Regions from separate parts of the Streptomyces sp. NPDC002276 genome, predicted to be linked through region 3. Evidence: riboswitches for the same ligand, from Rfam matches in the RefSeq annotation. Region 3 holds a riboswitch; each other region holds the start of a gene.
What was found. A riboswitch is a leader RNA that binds a small molecule or an ion and turns the genes downstream of it on or off. The one in region 3 is predicted to bind cyclic di-AMP.
Positions count from the first base shown of each region.

Region 1 (4,270 bases), on a different contig from region 3:
CCACGGCGTCCACGATGGCCCCGTGCTCCGCCCAGGACTCCACGGGGTTGGCCGGTGCCTCCACCGCGTACATCCAGGCGATCTTGTGCCGCAGCTGGGTCAGCATCGAGGTCAGCGCGGGGCTCCCGGAGGCCTGGGCCAGCGTCTCGTGGAACCAGCTGCCCAGGGAGCGCAGATCCTCGCTGTTGCCCCTCCTGGCGCGCTCCTGGCCCAGCCGGACGAGGCCTCGCAGCACCTTGAGGTGGGCCTCGGTGCGCCGCTGGGCGGCCCGCGAGGCGCCGAGCGGCTCCAGCAGCATCCGCATCTCCAGCAGGTCGGCGGCCTCCTGCTCGGTCGGTTCCGCGACGCACGCGCCCGCGTGCCGCCGGGTCACCACGAACCCCTCCGCCTCCAGCGTGCGCAGGGCCTCGCGCACGGGCACGCGCGAGACGCCGTACCGGCGCGCGAGGAGTTCCTCCGTGAGCCGGCCGCCGCGCTCGTAGACACCGGCGACGATGTCGTCCCGGATCGCCGTGCATACCGAGTGCGCCGGAATACGCATGTCCGACCTCCGCCTTAATCCCCGTGAAACGTCGACGATTGACGTGTGTTCCGTGACTCTATTGCAATCAGCGGGAATTTCCGATGGCGGACCGGAATCCATGGATATTTTTTGGACAGGAGGGGTCCGGAAACGCCGAAAGCCCCGGCGGACGGCCGGGGCTCCAGGAAGTGCGGTGGTGCGTCGTCAGACGTTGACGCCGTGCTTGCGGAGGTAGGCGACGGGGTCGACGTCGGAGCCGTACTCGGCGGTCGTACGGGCCTCGAAGTGGAGGTGCGGTCCGGTGACGTTGCCGGTCGCCCCGGAGAGGCCGATCTGCTGGCCCGGGGTGACCTGCTGGCCGACCGAGACACCGATGGACGACAGGTGGCCGTACATGGTGTACATGCCGTCGGCCATCTTGATCACGACCTCGTTGCCGTACGAGCCGCCCCAGCCGGCCTCGACGACGGTGCCGGAGCCCACCGCGTGGACGCTGGTGCCGGTCGAGGCGTGGAAGTCGATGCCCGTGTGGGCGCCGGAGGACCACAGGGAGCCGCCGGTCTTGTAGCCGGTGGACACATAGGAGTTGGCGACCGGCGCGACGAAGGTGTTGAGCCGCTTGCGCTCGGCCTCGCGGGCGGCGCGCGCCTGGGCCTCACGGGCCGCCTCGGCCTGGGCGGCGGCCTTGGCGCGGGCGGTCTCCTCGGCGAGCGTCTCGGCGGCGGCCTGCCGCTGGGCGACGGCCTGGGCGTCGATCTTCTCGGCCACGGCATCGCCCATGGCGACGACCGGGGTGAGGCCGGTCTGCTCGGGGGCGGGCTCGGCGGCGAACGCGGGGGCGCTCGCCAGGGTGCCGACGACTCCGGTGGCGGCGAACGCGGCGACACTCGCGGCGCGAACGGTGGTGCGGTGGGTCCGGCTCGGGCGACGGTGCTTCCCGGTGGCGCGGGTGAACGCCATGAAGTGGCTGGTCCTTTCCTTCCTTCTCGCCTACCGGGTTAGCTGACGGGTTCGGAGCAGGAAGGTCTCCTACGGACTCCCGCCACACGCGCGGGCGTCCGATTCACCCCAGGGACTCATGTGGGTCCCCGGCTCCCCTGGCTCGCGCCGTACGGGGACTCGGCGATGACTGTCCGGTGCCGCGAGTGCGGCGCGGTGCCTGACGGACAGCCGGACCGACGCTAAGGGGGGCCACTTTCAATCCCCAAACGGATCACGGTTTTTGTAGCGCACGCCACAGGGCAGACAGGCAACCTCTCCCCCAATTCGGACAATAGGGAGCCCTGGTGGCGCTTCCGTCACCAGGGCTCCCCCACGCGCGCGTGCCGCTGTCGCGTCTACTCCGCCGGAACGACGGTCACTTCGCCGATGCCGAGGGCCTCGACGGGCTCCTTGATCTGCTCCGCGTCGCCGACGAGGATCGTCACCAGACGGTCCACCGGGAAGGCGTTCACGACCGCCGCGGTCGCCTCCACGGTGCCGGTCGCGGCGAGCTGCCGGTACAGCGTCGCCTGGTAGTCGTCGGGCAGGTGCTGCTCGACCTGGTCGGCCAGCGTGCTCGCCACGGCCGCCGCGGTCTCGTACTTGAGCGGCGCCACGCCGACGAGGTTCTGTACGGCGATGTCCCGCTCGGCGTCGGTGAGTCCGCCCTCGGCGAGCTTGCGGAGCACCGTCCACAGGTCGTCGAGTGCGGGACCCGTGTTCGGGGTGTCCACGGAGCCGCTGATCGCGAGCATCGACACGCCCGTGCCGTCGGGTGCCGAACGCAGCACCTGGCCGAACGCGCGCACACCGTAGGTGTAGCCCTTCTCCTCGCGCAGGACGCGGTCCAGGCGGGAGGTGAGGGTGCCGCCGAGGCAGTACGTGCCGAGCACCTGCGCGGGCCACACGCGGTCGTGCCGGTCGGCTCCGACGCGGCCGATGAGCAGCTGCGTCTGGACGGCGCCGGGCCGGTGCACGATCACGACCCGCCCGGTGTCGTCGGCGGTCACCGGCGGCACGGGGCGCGGCTGCGCGGTGGAACCGGTCCACGAGCCCAGGGTGTCGGCGAGCAGCGCGTCCAGGTCGATGCCGGTGAGGTCGCCGACGACCACGGCGGTGGCGGTCGCGGGGCGGACATGCCGGTCGTAGAAGGCGCGTACGGCCGTGGAGTCGATCTTCTGGACCGTCTCCTCGGTGCCCTGGCGGGGGCGCGACATGCGCGAGCTCGCCGGGAACAGCTCCTTGGAGAGCTCCTTGGCCGCGCGGCGGGACGGGTTGGCCGTCTCGTGCGGGATCTCGTCGAGGCGGTTGCGGACCAGCCGCTCGACCTCGCTGTCCGCGAAGGCGGGCGCCCTGAGGGCGTCCGACAGCAGGCCGAGGCCCTTGGCCAGGCGCGAGGCGGGGACCTCCAGGCTCAGGCGCAGCCCCGGGTGGTCGGCGTGCGCGTCGAGGGTGGCGCCGGAGCGCTCCAGCTCGGCGGCGAACTCCTCCGCTGAGTGCTTGTCGGTGCCTTCGGAGAAGGCCCGCGCGGTGATCGTGGCGACGCCGTCCAGGCCTGCCGGTTCGGCCTCCAGGGGCGCGTCGAGGAGCACCTCGACGGCGACAACCTGCTGGCCGGGGCGGTGGCAGCGCAGGACGGTCAGGCCGTTGCCGAGCGTGCCACGCTCGGGCGCCGGGAAGGCCCACGGCCTGGCCTCGCCGGCCTGGGGCTGCGGGTGGAACTCCATCGTGGCGAGCTCGGTCACTTGGCCGCCTCCTCGTTCTCGTCGCCGGCCTCGGCCGCTGCTTCGTCGGCGTCCTCGTCCGCGATCGGCTCGTAGACGAGCACCGCGCGGTTGTCGGGCCGCAGTCGCGCCTTGGCGACCTCCTGGACCTCCTCCGCCGTCACGTCCAGGACGCGCTGTACGGCGGTCAGGGCGAGCTGCGGGTCGCCGAACAGGACGGCGTAGCGGCACAGTTCGTCCGCGCGGCCCGCGACCGTGCCCAGCCGGTCCAGCCACTCGCGCTCCAACTGGGCCTGGGCGCGCTCCATTTCCTCGGCCGTGGGGCCCTCCGCGGCGAACCGGGCGAGCTCCTCGTCGATGGCGGCCTCGATGACGGGCACCTCGACGTCACCGGACGTCTTGACGTCCAGCCATCCCAGGGAGGGCGCTCCGGCCAGCCGCAGCAGCCCGAAGCCGGCCGCGACGGCCGTACGGTCGCGTCGTACGAGGCGGTTGTAGAGGAGCGAGGACTCGCCGCCGCCGAGGATGGTGAGGGCGAGGTCGGCCGCGTCGGACGCGCGCGTGCCGTCCTCCGGGAGCCGGTAGGCGCACATCAGGGCGCGCGCCGGGACCTCTTCCTCGACGATCTCGCGCAGCTCGGCGCCCATCGTGTCGGGCAGTGCGCCGTCACGGGGTGCGGGCTTGCCGTCGTGCGAGGCGATGGACCCGAAGTACTTCTCGATCCAGGCGAGCGTCTGCTCGGGGTCGATGTCGCCGACCACGGACAGGACCGCGTTGTTGGGCGCGTAGTAGGTGCGGAAGAACGCGCGCGCGTCCTCCAGGGTGGCCGCGTCCAGGTCCGCCATCGAGCCGATGGGCGTGTGGTGGTAGGGGTGGCCCTCCGGGTAGGCGAGGGCGGTCAGCTTCTCGAACGCTGTCCCGTAGGGCACGTTGTCGTAGCGCTGGCGGCGTTCGTTCTTGACGACGTCCCGCTGGTTCTCCATGGACTCTTCGTCAAGAGCGGCCAACAGGGAGCCCATGCGGTCGGCTTCGAGCCAGAGGG
Region 1 covers NZ_JBSFCQ010000003.1:636,299-640,568, forward strand. Annotated here, with positions in the region: gene ACWIHT_RS11605 (GntR family transcriptional regulator) at 1-541, opposite strand, end outside; gene ACWIHT_RS11610 (M23 family metallopeptidase) at 728-1,483, opposite strand; cyclic di-AMP (ydaO/yuaA leader) riboswitch at 1,497-1,658, opposite strand; gene ACWIHT_RS11615 (M16 family metallopeptidase) at 1,861-3,249, opposite strand; gene ACWIHT_RS11620 (M16 family metallopeptidase) at 3,246-4,270, opposite strand, start outside.
Region 1: linked by a shared signal. The riboswitch ahead of ACWIHT_RS11610 (M23 family metallopeptidase) and the one ahead of ACWIHT_RS05235 (transglycosylase family protein) in region 3 are both predicted to bind cyclic di-AMP.

Region 2 (4,270 bases), on a different contig from region 3:
TCAACCACCTGGAGGACCGGCTGGGCATGAAGGTGCCCGCCGCGCACAAGCTCGCCGAGACGACCCGGCCGGCCGGCAGCGACGACCTCTTCGTTTCCTGGGAGACCCTCACGCACGCCGGTAACCCCGCCGACTGAAACGTGTGTGACATCGGACCCCGCGGATGGCGTATAGTTGGGAACACAACGGCGCGGGGTGGAGCAGCTCGGTAGCTCGCTGGGCTCATAACCCAGAGGTCGCAGGTTCAAATCCTGTCCCCGCTACTCAAGGCCAAGGGCCGGAATCCAGAACATGGATTCCGGCCCTTGGTGTTTTCCCGCAGTTTTCTCCACCCCGGTCGGCCCACCCCGCTCGCAGCCCTCCCCCCGCCAGGAAAAACTGGACGCGTGGAGGAGGGTACGTATGTGCGAGCCGGCGGGCGCGTCCTCACCCTCGTCCGTCGGTTGCCCGCCCTGCTGCTGATCGTCGGCGCGTGCTACGACTACTTCACCCCGCAGGCCTTCACGGCGGCCCCCTTCTTCACCGCCGCCCCGCTCGTCGCCGCCCCGCTCTACTCGCGGCGCGGCACCGTCCTCACCGGCCTGGCCTCGGTCGCCGTCGTCCTCGTCATCCACATCAGGCTCGGCATCGTCCTCCGTATCGACGCGGTCACCGAGATGGCCACCGTGGCGACGGTCGCCGGTCTCGCCGTCCTCATCAACGCCCTCGTCCGCCGCCGCAGCGAACAACTCGCCTCCGTGCGCGAGATCGCCGAGGCCGCCCAGCGCGCCGTACTGCCCGAACCGGCCGAGCGCATCGGCGGGTTCGAGATCGCCGCCCGCTACGAGGCGGCGCAGGAAGGCGCGTTCATCGGCGGCGACCTGTACGCGGTCCAGGACACCCCGCACGGCGTACGGCTGGTCGTGGGCGACGTACGCGGGAAGGGCATGGGCGCGGTCGCCGCCGTGGCGGTCGTCATCGGGGCGTTCCGGGAGGCCGCCGAGCAGGAGAGCACCCTGGAGGCGGTCGCGCAGCGGCTGGAGCGGGCGCTCGCGCGCGAGGGCACCCGGCGCGACGGGCTGGACGCGTTCGAGGGGTTCACCACAGCCGTACTCGCCGAACTCCCGCACGGCGACGGCGTCTTGAGGATCGTCGACCGGGGCCACCCGCCGCCGCTGCTCCTGCACGCGGACGGCACCGTGGACACCCTGCTCGTCAAGGAACCCGCACTGCCCCTGGGAATGGGCGAGTTGGGGTTCTGGCCCGACCGGGCCGAGGAGTTCGCGTTCCCCGGCGGCGCCACCCTGCTCCTCTACACCGACGGCCTGTCCGAGGCCCGCGACTGCCACGGCGTGTTCTACGACCCCGGGGAGCGGCTCGCCGGGCGGACCTTCCGCAGCCCCGAGGCGTTGCTCGGCCTCCTGGCCAAGGAGGTGCGCCGCTACTCCGGGGGCGGGATGACCGACGACATGGCGATGATCGCGGTACGCCATCCATGACCGGTCAACTCACCCGTTTTTCGCCGGTCATGGGCCCTTCGTCCAGCAAGGAAAGGTTAATGATCAAGCGAACAGGCTTGGAAACGGGCGCCTGTGTCTATTAACGTTCGATAACGCAGCACGGTCGTCCCAGCCGTCACAAGAGACAGCTCCGTGCGCACGCGCCGAATCCCGCGAGGGAACCGGGGAACCACCACTTGGGGTGAATCGCACGTCGACAGTCGTGGCAACACGACCGGTTTACGCGCGTAGGAGACCTTCCTGCTCCGAACCCGTCAGCTAACCCGGTAGGCGAGAAGGAAGGAAAGGAGCACGCCCACGTGGCGTCCAACCAGGCTGCCCCAGAAGCCCCGTTCGTCTACGGCGGTTTCCGCCCCGACGAGGGCCCCTGGGAGGAGTGGAACCCCAGCGCGGAGTCCGTTCTTCCCAACCGCGGCAAGCACCGTGTCGCCAAGCAGCGTGGTGGCGGGGGATTCGCCCGCAGCTCCACCGTCCTGGGCGTCGGTGTCATAGCCGCCGTCAGCGCCGGCGGGATGGCCAGCGCCAACACCGGCAAGCCGCCCGTCTCGATCTCCATGCCCGACCTGCCCTCCGTGGGCCACCTGCTGGACGACTCCCCCAGTACGCCGAAGGGTTCCGCGACCGCGCTCAGCAGCGTCGGCGTGACCACCACCGAGACCGCCAAGGGCACCTCGGACGCGGGCGAACTGCTGCGCAACCGGATCATGGAACAGGCCGAGCTCCAGCAGCTCCAGGTCGACGGCAAGTCCCAGGCCGCCGCCGAGGCCGCCGTCGCCAAGCAGGTCGACGCCGCCGCCGCGAAGGCCGAGCAGGACGCCGCGAAGAAGGCCGCCGACGCCAAGAAGGACGCCGAGGCCGCCGCCAAGAAGAAGGCGGAGACGGCGAAGCTCGCCGCGCTCGCCAAGCAGTACACGCTGCCGGTCGGCTCGTACACGATCACCGGCACCTTCGGCCAGGCCGGCTCCATGTGGTCCTCCGGCTACCACACCGGACTCGACTTCGCCGCCCCCACCGGCACGCTGATCAAGGCCATCCACAGCGGCACGGTCACCGAGGCGGGCTGGGCGGGGTCCTACGGCTACCGCACGATCCTCACCCTCGACGACGGCACCGAGCTGTGGTTCTGCCACCAGTCCTCGATCAACGTCAGCGTCGGCCAGAAGGTCGCCACCGGAGACGTCATCGGCCGCGTGGGCGCCACCGGGAACGTGACCGGGCCGCACCTGCACCTTGAGGTCCACATCAACGGCGCAGCCACCGCGAGCGACCCGGCGCCCTGGCTGCGCAGCAAGGGCCTCAATCCCTGACGCACCCTTGAACCACCTGTTGGAATATCCGGTTCCGGTCCGGCAGTTGTCGTAGAGCATGACTTCTCTTCGCAAGCTGGGCCGGTCCGATCTGGAGATCTTCCCGCTGAACCTCGGCGGCAACGTCTTCGGCTGGACCGCCGACGAGGCGACTTCCTTCGCCGTGCTGGACGCGTACGCCGCCGCGGGCGGCAACTTCGTCGACACCGCCGACTCCTACTCGGCGTTCGCCCCGGGCAACCAGGGCGGCGAGTCCGAGACCGTCATCGGCAAGTGGGTCAAGGCCCGCGGCAACCGCTCCGACGTCGTCATCGCCACCAAGGTCAGCCAGCACCCCGAGTACCCGGGCCTGTCCGCCGCCAACATCAAGGCCGCCGCCGAGGCCTCCCTGCGCCGCCTGGACACCGACCACATCGACCTCTACTACCCCCACTTCGACCAGGTCGAGGTGCCGGTCGAGGAGATCGTCGGCGCGCTCGACGAACTGGTCAAGGCGGGCAAGGTGCGGCACATCGCCGCCTCCAACATCACGCCCGAGCGCCTTCAGGCCTCCCTCGACTTCTCCGACCGCGAGGGCCTGGCCCGCTACGTCGCGATCCAGCCCCACTACAACCTCGTCTCGCGCGACACCTACGAGGGCGAACTCCGGGACGTGGCCGAGCGCAACGGCCTCGCGGCGCTCCCCTACTTCGCCCTCGCGGCCGGCTTCCTCACCGGCAAGTACCGGCCCGGTACGACCGTGGACAGCCCGCGCGCCGGACTCGCCGGCAAGTACCTCGCCTCGGAGCGCGGCCAGAAGGTCCTGACCGCCTTGGACGAGGTCGCCCAGGCCCACGACGCCTCCGTCGCGACGGTCGCCCTCGCCTGGCTCGCCGCCCAGCCCACGGTCGCCGCCCCGATCGCCTCCGCCAGAAGCCTGGACCAACTGCCCGACCTGCTCGCCGTGGCCGAACTGGCCCTCACGGACGCCGAGATCGAGCAGCTGACGCAGGCCTCCGCCTGACGGTCGTCAGGTCCGGTACGGGTTGTACGCGGACTGCGGTGCCGCCGTGTTCCCGTACACCGGCCACGGTGGCACCACCACCGGCACCGGCGGCGCGATCCGCCGCGCCGCGTACTCCAGCGCGGGCCGCGCCACCTCCCGCCCCTGCCACAGCTCGCGCAGCAACTCCCCTTCCCGTACGGCGAATTCGGCGCCGACCCGGCCCCGCGCGGCCCGGTACCGCAGGAACGCCAGGGAGGTCGCACAGGCCTCGTAACGGGCCACCGAGCGGGCGGCGGGGCGGCCGAGACAGTGGCTGGCGTACTCGCGGGCCAGCCGGCGGCCCCGCATCGAGCCGAGCACGAACGGTTCGCTCGGGGTCAGCCAGCCCGCGAGGACATACACGGGCAACTCCTCGCGCACGGCGCGCAGTTCACGCTGCCGGGTCCAGACCGCGAGCCAGGTCAGCAGGCCGAACGCGG
Region 2 covers NZ_JBSFCQ010000008.1:20,375-24,644, reverse strand. Annotated here, with positions in the region: gene ACWIHT_RS21080 (alginate lyase family protein) at 1-137, shown strand, start outside; tRNA gene ACWIHT_RS21075 (tRNA-Met) at 190-263, shown strand; gene ACWIHT_RS21070 (PP2C family protein-serine/threonine phosphatase) at 387-1,478, shown strand; cyclic di-AMP (ydaO/yuaA leader) riboswitch at 1,631-1,787, shown strand; gene ACWIHT_RS21065 (M23 family metallopeptidase) at 1,799-2,806, shown strand; gene ACWIHT_RS21060 (aldo/keto reductase) at 2,865-3,809, shown strand; gene ACWIHT_RS21055 (PrsW family intramembrane metalloprotease) at 3,816-4,270, opposite strand, start outside.
Region 2: linked by a shared signal. The riboswitch ahead of ACWIHT_RS21065 (M23 family metallopeptidase) and the one ahead of ACWIHT_RS05235 (transglycosylase family protein) in region 3 are both predicted to bind cyclic di-AMP.

Region 3 (4,270 bases):
CCGCTCCGTCACCCTCGGCGGGCAGGACATCGCGGCCGGCGATCCCGTACTGGTCGTCCTGGCCGCGGCGGACCGCGATCCGGAACGGTTCGCCGATCCCGACGTCCTCGACCTCGGTCGGCGTGACAATCAACACCTCGGCTACGGCCACGGCATCCACTACTGCCTCGGCGCCCCGCTCGCCCGCCTGGAGGGACAGACCGCGCTCGCCACCCTCCTCACCCGCCTGCCCGACCTCCAACTCGCGGCGGATCCGGCCGACTTGCGCTGGCGCGGCGGCCTCATCATGCGCGGACTGCGCACCCTGCCAGTGGAGTTCACCCCCGGAGCGACCACACCAAACCCGTAAACCCGGACCGAACGGGCCATCTCGCCGCGTAAACCCGAAGATGACAGTTCCTCAACTCTGTGATCTTCACGTGATCTACGTGGCATTAACTTGTGACAAGTGATCGACTGCGGCTACGTTCACGTACCAGCGCGGCGCCCCGCAGCACCCGTCGCGCGGTCCCCCCGCCGTCACGCGAAAGGCCTCCGCATGCTCTCCGGGAACGGTCGTCACCGTCGCCCCCGCCAGGCTCCGGCAATGCTCGTCGCGGCCGGCGTGACCGGCTCCGCCATCGCCATCCCCCTCCTCGGCGCCGCCGCCGCGAACGCCGCCGACGGCACCACCTGGGACAAGGTGGCCCAGTGCGAGACCGGCGGCTCCTGGAGCGAGAACAGCGGCAACGGCCACTACGGCGGGCTCCAGCTGACCCAGGACGACTGGAACAAGTACGGCGGCCAGGACTACGCACCGACCGCCGACCTCGCCAGTCGCTCCCAGCAGATAGCCGTCGCCGAGAAGATCCTCGACGCCAAGGGCACCTCCGAGTGGGTCACCTGCGCGCTGGTCGCCGGCCTCACCACGACCTCGGGCTCGGCGGACGTCGACACCGGAGTCGCGAGCGACTCGCCGTCGACCGGTGCGACCGGCTCGTCGGGCTCCTCGGGCTCCTCGGGTTCTTCGGCTTCCTCCGACTCCTCCGATTCCTCGGACTCTTCCGGTGCCTCCGGATCGTTCGGGTTGTCCAACTCCGGCAACACGGAGCCGACCCCCTCCGATGCGTCCGACTCGCAGAGCCCGACCCCCTCCGCGACGGACAACCCCGCCAAGTCCGACAAGTCCACCACTCCTTCGACGGACGACGGCTCGGCCACCGCCTCCCCGAAACTCGACGAATCGGACAACTCGGAGCAGGCGGTGGGCAAGTGGAGCCTCGTCGACACCGGCGCGCTCGACGACTCCACCGATGACGGCGTCGAGCAGCAGAGCACCGGCAAGCACCGCGGCGCGAGCGCCGAGGAGAGCGTGACGCCCAAGACGTACACCGTCCGCGCCGGCGACTCTCTCGCGTCCATCGCCGACTCCCTTGACTTCGACGGCGGATGGCGCGCGCTGTACGCCGAGAACAAAAAGGTGATAGGCGCCGATCCGTCCGCTGTCGTCGCCGGTCAGACCCTGGACGTCAGTGCTGAAACGGGCGGAAAGTAGCAGCAAAACAGCGGGAGTTCACGTCACGCTTCGCGCCGAATGTCCGCTTTGGTGAAAGTGTGGGATGAGTCTCAGAAGCCCTGATCGTCTTTGAAATCCCGTGCCTTCCCTGTCTACGGTCAAGGCCGCTCGTCACCACGAGCCCCGGCTGCCGCACACGCCGAGTCCTGCCAGCGGCCTCCGGGAACAGTCGTCGCGTCAAGCGCCGTAGGCAGGAGCGGGGGACCCAAGGTAAGTGCCGGGCCCGGGAGTTGAGAGACACCGGAACCGGCTTGGGGTTAAGTCGCGCACCGAGAGGTGCGCGGCCGGGCAACTCACACGGCCCGAACCCGACAGCTCACCTCGTAGGCGTCGGTGAGGGGATTGGGATCTTCCATGCTGTTTTCCAGCAAGGGCAAGCACCGCCGTCCGACAGTTCTTCAGCGGTCTACCCGCGTCGCCACGCTCGCCGGCGTGACCGGTGTCGCCATCGCCGCCCCGCTCATGGCGGCCGGCAACGCCTCCGCCGCCACCGCCTCCGAGTGGGACACGGTCGCCAGCTGCGAGTCCGGCGGCAACTGGTCCATCAACACCGGAAACGGCTACTACGGCGGTCTCCAGTTCTCCGCCTCGACGTGGGCCGCGTACGGCGGCACCGCCTACGCCTCCACCGCGAACCAGGCCTCCAAGTCCCAGCAGATAGCCGTGGCCGAGAAGGTTCTCGCCGCCCAGGGCAAGGGTGCCTGGCCCACCTGCGGCACCGGCCTCTCCAGCGCCACCTACTCCGGCGGCAGCTCCTCCAGCTCCTCGAACAGCAGCGGCTCGTCGAGCAAGAGCACCACCGAGCGCTCCACGACCGACACCACCGCCTCCCGCTCCGCCGAGCGCCCGGCCGTGAAGAAGACCGTCACCACCCCGACCGGCAAGAAGGTCAAGAAGGGTGACGGCGAGTACAAGGTCGTCAAGGGCGACACCCTCAGCTCCATCGCCGAGAAGCACAAGGTCAAGGGCGGCTGGCAGCAGCTGTTCAAGCTGAACAAGAGCATCATCGACGACGCCGACTTCATCTACCCGGGTCAGCAGCTGCACCTTAAGTAGCACTCAGCTGAACCACAGCGCCCTCACATCCGTGGACTGCACTATGGAGACCTCGTGAGGGTCACCCCCGTCCCCCACGGGCTCCCCGCTCCGGTGCGTGTTCCCCCGTACGCACCGGGGCGGGGCTTTTTTGTTTCCGCTTCAGGGAACCTTTTTGTTCCGTTCGGAAACAATTTACTCTCGGTTCTGTCCATCAGGCGGCCGACCGGATGGCCAATCGCCCCGAGCCGGTTAGGCTCGTCTCGCAGAGCCGCTGCGGTGTTGCCGTAGCCGCGTCAGACCCCAAGAAGGAGATGCTCGTGCCGTCCATCGACGTCGTCGTAGCCCGGGAAATCCTGGACTCCCGAGGCAACCCCACGGTCGAGGTCGAGGTCGGCCTCGACGACGGCAGCACGGGTCGTGCCGCCGTTCCGTCCGGCGCCTCCACGGGTGCCTTCGAAGCCGTCGAACTGCGTGACGGCGACCCCAACCGCTACGGCGGCAAGGGTGTCGAGAAGGCCGTACTCGCCGTCATCGAGCAGATCGGCCCGGAGCTGGTCGGCTACGACGCCACCGAGCAGCGCCTGATCGACCAGGCGATGTTCGACCTGGACGCCACCGACAACAAGGGCTCGCTCGGCGCCAACGCCATCCTCGGCGTCTCCCTCGCCGTCGCGCACGCCGCCTCCGAGGCGTCCGACCTTCCGCTGTTCCGCTACCTCGGTGGCCCGAACGCGCACCTGCTGCCCGTTCCGATGATGAACATCCTGAACGGCGGCTCGCACGCCGACTCGAACGTGGACATCCAGGAGTTCATGATCGCCCCGATCGGCGCGGAGTCCTTCTCCGAGGCGCTGCGCTGGGGCGCCGAGGTCTACCACACCCTCAAGAAGGTGCTGAAGACCAAGGGCCTGTCCACCGGCCTCGGCGACGAGGGCGGCTTCGCCCCGAACCTGGAGTCCAACCGCGCCGCCCTCGACCTCATCCTTGAGGCCATCAAGCAGGCCGGTTACATCCCCGGCGAGCAGATCGCGCTCGCGCTCGACGTCGCCGCGTCCGAGTTCTACAAGGACGGCAAGTACGAGTTCGAGGGCAAGTCCCGCTCGGCCGCCGAGATGACCGAGTACTACGAGGAGCTCGTGGCGGCCTACCCGCTCGTCTCCATCGAGGACCCGCTGTACGAGGACGACTGGGCCGGCTGGAAGGTCATCACCGACCGCATCGGCGAGAAGGTCCAGATCGTCGGCGACGACCTCTTCGTCACCAACCCCGAGCGCCTCGCCCGCGGCATCGAGGAGGGCACCGCCAACGCCCTGCTCGTCAAGGTGAACCAGATCGGCTCGCTGACCGAGACCCTGGACGCCGTCGAGATGGCCCAGCGCAACGGCTTCAAGTGCATGATGTCCCACCGCTCCGGCGAGACCGAGGACGTCACCATCGCCGACCTCGCCGTCGCGGTGAACTGCGGCCAGATCAAGACCGGCGCCCCGGCCCGCTCGGACCGCGTCGCCAAGTACAACCAGCTCCTGCGCATCGAGGAGATCCTCGACGACGCGGCCGAGTACGCGGGCCGCAGCGCGTTCCCCCGCTTCAAGGGCTGAGCCGTACAGGGCTAAGCCTTAGCCAGTCGTACGTACGTCCCCGCACCCGGTCCCGTACCGTGTGCGGGGACGTACGCAC
Region 3 covers NZ_JBSFCQ010000002.1:28,859-33,128, forward strand. Annotated here, with positions in the region: gene ACWIHT_RS05225 (cytochrome P450 family protein) at 1-349, shown strand, start outside; gene ACWIHT_RS05230 (transglycosylase family protein) at 539-1,534, shown strand; cyclic di-AMP (ydaO/yuaA leader) riboswitch at 1,728-1,900, shown strand; gene ACWIHT_RS05235 (transglycosylase family protein) at 1,910-2,611, shown strand; gene eno (phosphopyruvate hydratase) at 2,905-4,191, shown strand.